Regions from separate parts of the Luteibacter sp. CQ10 genome, predicted to be linked through region 1. Evidence: predicted binding sites of a transcription regulator. Region 1 holds the regulator's gene; each other region holds the start of a gene.
What was found. The regulator FliA, encoded in region 1, starts transcription of late flagellar genes. The targets are predictions, from matches to a motif close to TAAAGTTTNNCNNNCNNNGGCCGATAA.
Positions count from the first base shown of each region.

Region 2: JNG39_RS04770 (GGDEF domain-containing protein) is a predicted target of FliA. The motif match lies at 1,332-1,358, and genes of this name have one in related genera.
Region 3: JNG39_RS13280 (HD-GYP domain-containing protein) is a predicted target of FliA. The motif match lies at 1,052-1,078, and genes of this name have one in related genera.

Region 1 covers NZ_JAEUYM010000001.1:325,723-327,987, reverse strand. Annotated here, with positions in the region: gene JNG39_RS01600 (protein phosphatase CheZ) at 1-84, opposite strand, end outside; gene cheY (chemotaxis response regulator CheY) at 94-495, opposite strand; gene JNG39_RS01590 (RNA polymerase sigma factor FliA) at 553-1,284, opposite strand; gene JNG39_RS01585 (MinD/ParA family protein) at 1,281-2,156, opposite strand; gene flhF (flagellar biosynthesis protein FlhF) at 2,222-2,265, opposite strand, start outside.
Region 2 covers NZ_JAEUYM010000001.1:1,054,699-1,056,963, forward strand. Annotated here, with positions in the region: gene sodC (superoxide dismutase [Cu-Zn] SodC) at 1-62, shown strand, start outside; gene JNG39_RS04770 (GGDEF domain-containing protein) at 137-1,204, opposite strand; gene JNG39_RS04775 (CorA family divalent cation transporter) at 1,443-2,265, opposite strand, start outside.
Region 3 covers NZ_JAEUYM010000003.1:67,880-70,144, reverse strand. Annotated here, with positions in the region: gene JNG39_RS13280 (HD-GYP domain-containing protein) at 1-919, opposite strand, end outside; gene msrA (peptide-methionine (S)-S-oxide reductase MsrA) at 1,164-1,829, shown strand; gene hutU (urocanate hydratase) at 1,929-2,265, opposite strand, start outside.

The sequences.
Region 1 (2,265 bases):
TTCGAAAGCGGTGGAATCGTCGGCGTCGAGCAACTCGCGCAGTTCGGGGGCCACGTCCTGGCCGGCGGAAATCGTCGTGTTCATGCCTGCTCCTTAGCCCGCCGCCGCGGCGAGACGTTCGAAAATCTTGTCGAGTTTTTCCTTCAGCGTCACCGCCGTGAACGGCTTGACCACGTAGCCGTTCACGCCGCTCTGTGCGGCGGCGATGATCTGGTCGCGGTTGTTCTCGGCGGTGACCATCAGCACCGGCATCGCCTTCAGGGCGGCGTCGGCGCGGATGGCGCGGAGCAGGTCGATGCCCGTCATGTTGGGCATGTTCCAGTCGGTGACCACGAGGTCGAACGGCTGGGAGCGAAGCAGCGCGAGCGCCGCGTTGCCGTCTTCGGCTTCCTGGATCAGGGTGTTGGTGAAGCCCAGCTCCACCAGCAGGTTCCTGACGATGCGCCGCATGGTGGAGAAATCGTCCACCACGAGGATTTTCATGTTCTTGTCCAAAACGTCTCTCCGCCTCTACTGCGCGTTTTCTTCGACCGGTGACGGCACCGGGTGCCGTCAGGTTCTTTCTTTCCAACCCGACATGCGCGCGCGGAGTCGAATGAGGGCCTGGCCGTGGATCTGGCACACCCGCGATTCGCTCACTCCCAGCACCGCACCGATTTCCTTCAGGTTGAGCTCGTCATCGTAGTACAGCGACATCACCAGCTTTTCGCGCTCCGGCAGCCCGTCGATGGACTGGGCCAGCGCATCGCGCATGCCCTCCTGCTCGAACAGCCCGTCCGGCCCCGTGGCATCCGGGTCGGCCACGTCGATCGCCGCGCCCTCGTCGCCCTCGGGCGCCGTCAGGCTCAGCAACCGGGCGCTCGCCGCGTCGGCCAGGATCTGGTTGTACTCCATGGCGTCGATGCCCAGCCGCTTCATCACTTCCACGTCGTCGGCGTCGCCACCCGTCTCGTTTTCGATCTGCCTCGTTACCTCCGCCACCTCGCGCAACTTCCGATGGACCGAGCGCGGGGTCCAGTCCGTCTTGCGCAGTTCGTCCAGCATCGCGCCCCGTATGCGGATGCCCGCATAGGTCTCGAAACTGGCCGCGCGAGTCGGCGAATAATTCCTCGCGGCCTCGAGCAGTCCGATCATCCCGGCCTGCATGAGGTCGTTCGCGTCCACGCTCGGCGGCAGCCGGCCCATCAGGTGATAGGCGATCCGGCGCACCAACGGCGCGTGGGTCCTGACCAGTTGATCCGCCGGAACCTTAGTGATTTCAAGGTATTCGCTCGCGACGCTCACAACGGCAGCCCTCCTCCCAAGTGGGTGCGGTCGGCGAAAAAGCCGATCCGTCCCTGTGCCCGGGGCTCGGGTTCACCCCATGTATCGACCGACCTGGCCAGATTCTTGAATCCGACCGCCGATCGGCTGCTCGGCCAGGCGTCGACCACCGCCGACTGGCGGCGGATGGCCTGGCGCAGGTATTCGTCGTGCGGCACCATGCCCATGAAATCCAGCGACACGTCGAGGAACCGGCTGGTCACGCGCGAGAGCTTCTCGTAGAGCGCCCGGCCCTCCTGGGCGTGGCGCACCATGTTGGCGACGATGCGGAAGCGGTTCACCCCGAATTCCCGCGAGAGCACCTTGATGAGGGCATAGGCGTCGGTGAGCGAGGCCGGCTCGTCGCAGACCACGATCACCACCTCGTCGGAGGCGGCGGCGAACATCGACACGCTGTCGGAGATGCCGGCGGCGGTGTCGACGATGAGGTATTCGGGTGCCAGCGGGTATTCGTCGAACGCGCGGATGACCGCGGCATGCTCGATGTTCGGCAGCTGGGCCATGCGCCGCGTGCCCGAGGTGGCCGGGATCACCTTCAGGCCGTGGGAGGCCTCCAGCACCAGTTCCTCGATGCGGCAGGCGCCTTCCAGCATGTGGCCGAGGTGGCGCACCGGCTGGAGCCCCAGCAACACGTCGATGTTGGCCATGCCCAGGTCGGCGTCGAGCAGCAGCACGTCGCGCCCGCCCATGGCCAGCGCCATGCCGAGGTTGACCGCCACCGTGGTCTTGCCCACGCCACCCTTGCCGCCCGCGATCGCGATGCTGCGGGTGGGACGACGGTCGGACAGCCATGCGATGCCGGCGGCCTGGGTGTTGTCGACGTGTGTGGTCATGGAAGAGTTCACTGCCGGGAAATGAGAGGTTGCGGTTGCCGTGGACATGGGATGCATGGTCCGGGTCAGGCCGAGACGGCCGTCATGCCGAAGCGTTCGGCGAGGATGG
Region 2 (2,265 bases), 730 kb from region 1:
CCGACCAGCCCGAAGCGCTCGGCGGTGGCGGGGCCCGGATCGCGTGCGGTGTCGTGAAGTAACCGGCACCCTCGATTCGCCGATGCGATCGGCTCCCACCCCTTCGGTAGGCGGGTAGGGATGGGAGCCGGTCGTGTTAGAAGAGGTCGATGCTGCCCAGCGCCACCGGCGCCAGTTCGCCGGTACGCGACAGGTTCTCGTAGCCGTGCACGCTGTCGCGGCCGGTCTGCTTGGCGTAGTACAGCGCCTTGTCCGCCCGATCCAGCACGATCTCGGAGTAATCGTTCTCGGTGATGCGGGCATAGCCGATGCTCACCGTGACGTGGCCCACCTGCGGATACGCGTGCTCGGCCACGTAACGGCGGAAGCGGTCGAGCGCGCTGTGCGCCGTTTGCTCGTCCTGCGCGGCCAGAAGCATCACGAACTCCTCGCCGCCGAAGCGGAAAAGCACGTCGCCCTGGCGAAAATTCGTGCGCATCTGCTGGGCGAGCATCAGGATCACCTCGTCGCCGTAGACGTGGCCGTAGGTGTCGTTGATTCGCTTGAAATGATCGATGTCGAGGATGGCGAGGTACACCTGGGGGCCGTCGCCGGATATCTGGCGACGCTCTTCCCGGCCGTCGGCGAGCGCGCGGGCCCGCTGGCGGCGCTGCTTGAGCATGCGCTGCAGTCGGCGGTCGAAGCTGCGCCGGTTATAGAGGCCGGTGAGCTTGTCGCGTTCGCTTTCGTTGAGCAGGGCGATGTAGTTGCAATAGATGCGCGCAAAGCCCTCGACGAGCGCGCGGACACCGTTGAGGCCTTCGTCCGATTCGAGCGTCAGCGCGCCGATGGCGGTCTGTTCGCGCTTGATGGGGATCACCAGCCGGTGCAACCCGGCCGGGGTCACGTCGCTGACGGTCTTGAGGGTTTCCATCGCGCGCGCGATCGTCTGCACCGATTCGTCGTCGTGCGAGGGATCCACGGCCTCCACCACGAACGCACCGTCGGCACCGTGGGTGCAGGCGACGACGGCATCCACGGGAAACTGCACGCTCTCGCCACGCTTGCACAGCATGACCGTCCTGACCTTCACCAGTTCGGCCAGCGACAGCACGAGGCTGTGATCCAGCGCATCGATGTCGCGATGGTGGGTGAACTCGGCCACGGAGGCGAGCAATCGGGAGTCGGGTACGTGACCCGGCGGAACGGGCCTGGATGACCTCATGGACGCGGCTTCCCTGCGACGTGGAACAGGCTAGAAACGGACACCGAGCACTTCCTCCCAGAATGGGCCCGCACCAAGGCCCGAACCTCGCGTCAATGGATAGCCCGCCTGGCGGGGCTTGCAGGGGCTAGCGGCCGGGGGAGCGCGAACTTTAGGGCAAAAGGGGTTGGATTGTAAAAAATGTGATGCACTTGGGGTTTACAGGTCTTCACGGAATGGGTCCGAATGGGGTAGGCGATCAGTCGCCCGACCACCAACCCCGCCATTTGAAGAAGAGCACCGGCAGGATCATGCTGATGACGATCACGCCCAGGGCCATGGGATAGCCCATCGGCCAGTCCAGCTCGGGCATGTGCTTGAAATTCATGCCCCAAATGCCCGCGAGGATCACCGGCGGAATGGTCGCCACCGAGGTGACGGTGAGCACCTTCATCACGTGGTTCTGGTCGGTGCTGATGAAGCCGAGGGTGGCGTCCAGCACGAACTGGAGCTTGTTGGTGAGCTGGTCGTCGAACTCGTCGAGGGTCTTCAGGTCGTGGTCGACCACGCGCAGGCGCACCTCCACCGGGTCGGACATCCAGGTGGGCTTCTTGGTCTTCACGAAGGAGACCACCCGCTGCACGCCGAGCATGGATGAGCGGTTGCGTGCCTGTATGCCTTCGAGCCGGCCGACCTCGAGCATGCATTCGCGCAACACCGGCGTGCCCAGGCGAGTCGGCGTGAACACGCGGTCGGAGAGTTTCTTCAGCTCGGCCGAAACGTCTTCCATGTTCTGCGCGGCCAGGTTCACGATCGCTTCCACGAGGGTGGCAAAGACGTCGCCGCTGGTTTCCCAGTGATGCTCATGGCAACCCTCCGCGGCCAGCTCGAAGGCGCGCGAATCGGAGAAGCGCAGCGTCATCATGACGTGGGCGGTGATCACCAGCCCGATCGGCCCGGGCTTGTGCCCATTGCTGGTATCCGCGAAATACGGGATCGACAGGTACATCGTGTCGTCGTCGTCGGTGCGGATGCGACTGGACAGGGCGAGTGTGGTGACATCGGAGCGCTCGGGCACGCGA
Region 3 (2,265 bases), on a different contig from region 1:
CGGCGTACATGTGCCGGACGGCGTTGTGCTGCGACACCGGGGCGCGGTACGGCCGGTCGGCCGACATCGCCTGGTAGGTGTCGATGATGGCCGCGATGCGGCCGGCCAGGGGAATGGCCGTACCGACGAGGCCGTTCGGGTAGCCGGTGCCGTCGAAGCGCTCGTGGTGGGTGGCGACCATGTCGCGCACCTCGGCGTCGGTGACGCCGGCTCGGTCGAGGATGGCCATGCCCTCCTCCACGTGCTGCCGGGCCTGCGCCCACTCCGCGTCGTTGAGCGGACCGTCGCGCTCGAGCACCTCCGGCGGCAGGCGGCACATGCCGACGTCGAGCAGGAGGCCACCCTTGGCCAGGCTGACGATGGCCTCCTCGTCGAACCCCATGTGGCGTCCGAAGGCGGCCGCGAGGCTTCCGCAGCCCACCGCCCGGCGGTAGGCGTAACCGTCGCGGCGACGCAGGCTTTCCACCCAGAGGAAGGCGTCGGCGCTGCGCAGCACACTGCTGACCATGGGCCGGACGGCGGCGTCGAGCGCCTCCCGGTCGAAGCCGCCCTCGTTGCGCACGTCGCGCATGAGGCGGCCGGTGAAACCATGCATCGCCTCGAAGGCTTCCTCCGCTCGAGGCAGTTCCTCGGCGTGGGTGGCCGTGTCGGCATAGGTCTGTCGCGAGACCAGGCGCAGGTTGAGCGCCGGGCGCGGGGCCGCGGCGGTGACGACGCGCGCCGGCATGACGCGGCGCTGCATGTCGACGAACACGTACTTGCAGAAGCGGCTGAGCCTCTCGATGTCGTCCCGCGAAGTGATCGGCACGCCCGCTATCGGAAACGGGGTGTCGGACCACTCGCAATCGAGGCGGCTGACGTACATGCCGACTTCCAGGTCGGACACGAACACGCGCCTCTCCACCAGATCGTACGCCACTTGCCACTGCTCCTTCGGTTCGAACGATGACGCACCTGACCGCCGCGACGCATCCCCTCCCGGTGCGTCGCATTCAGCTGAACAGCATGCCGAATTTGCCTCCCCCGGGGCTACCCACGGTCGACCCGGGCCTTATCGGCCGGTTCAGGGGAAACTGAAGACCCTCGGGAACATGTCAGGAAAAAGGGCGATACCCGGTCTTCTGGGGCAAGCCCATCCAGGCATCGTCCCAAGGAGACGCCCCATGAACCGCCTGATTCCCGTGCTCCTGCTCGCCCTGACCGCCTGCACCGCCTCGGCCCGCGACGAGGGCGTGCGCCTGCCTCCCCCCTCGCTCGATGCCGCGACAGCCACCGGCGACGCCACGGCCGTCTTCGCCGGCGGCTGCTTCTGGGGCGTCGAGGGCGTGTTCCAGCACGTTCGCGGGGTGAAAAGCGTGCGCACCGGCTACGCCGGCGGCGACGCGGCCCATGCCAACTACGACGACGTCAGCGATGGCGACACCGGCCACGCCGAGTCGGTGAAAGTCGTCTACGACCCCGCCCAGGTCACCTACGGCCAGCTGCTGCAGGTGTTCTTCTCGGTGGTGCAGGACCCCACCCTGCTCAACCGCCAGGGGCCCGACAGTGGCACCCAGTACCGGTCCGCGATTTTTTACGGAACGCCGGAACAGAAGAAGGTCGCCGACGCCTATATCGGCCAGCTCACCGCCGCGCATGCGTTTTCCGGGCCGATCGTGACCCAGGTGGTACCGCTGAAGGGCTTCTATCTTGCCGAAAACGAGCATCAGGACTACATGCGGCTGAACCCGGATACGCCGTACATCGCGATCAACGACAGGCCGAAGGTGCTGGCGCTGGAGAGGATCTATCCGGAGCGGTATACGCCTGCCTGGGCTAACGGCCGGTAAGCCGCTTCGCCGATGCGATCGGCTCCCACCCCTCCGGTAGGAAGCTCGCTACCGAAGGGTGGGAGCCGACCGTGTCGGCGAATCAAGGGTGCAACACCGTTACCCGATCATAGGCAGGTTCAACCCCTGCTCCTTCGCGCAGGCCACGGCGTCGTCATACCCCGCGTCCGCGTGCCGCATCACGCCCGTGCCCGGATCGTTCCACAGCACGCGGGCGATGCGCTTGTCCGCCGCCTCGCTGCCGTCGCAGACGATCACCACGCCGCTGTGCTGGCTGTAACCCATCCCGACGCCGCCGCCGTGATGCAGGCTCACCCAGGTGGCGCCGCCGGCCACGTTGAGCATCGCGTTCAACAGCGGCCAGTCGCTCACCGCGTCGCTGCCGTCGCGCATGGCCTCGGTCTCCCGGTTGGGGCTGGCGACCGAGCCCGAATCC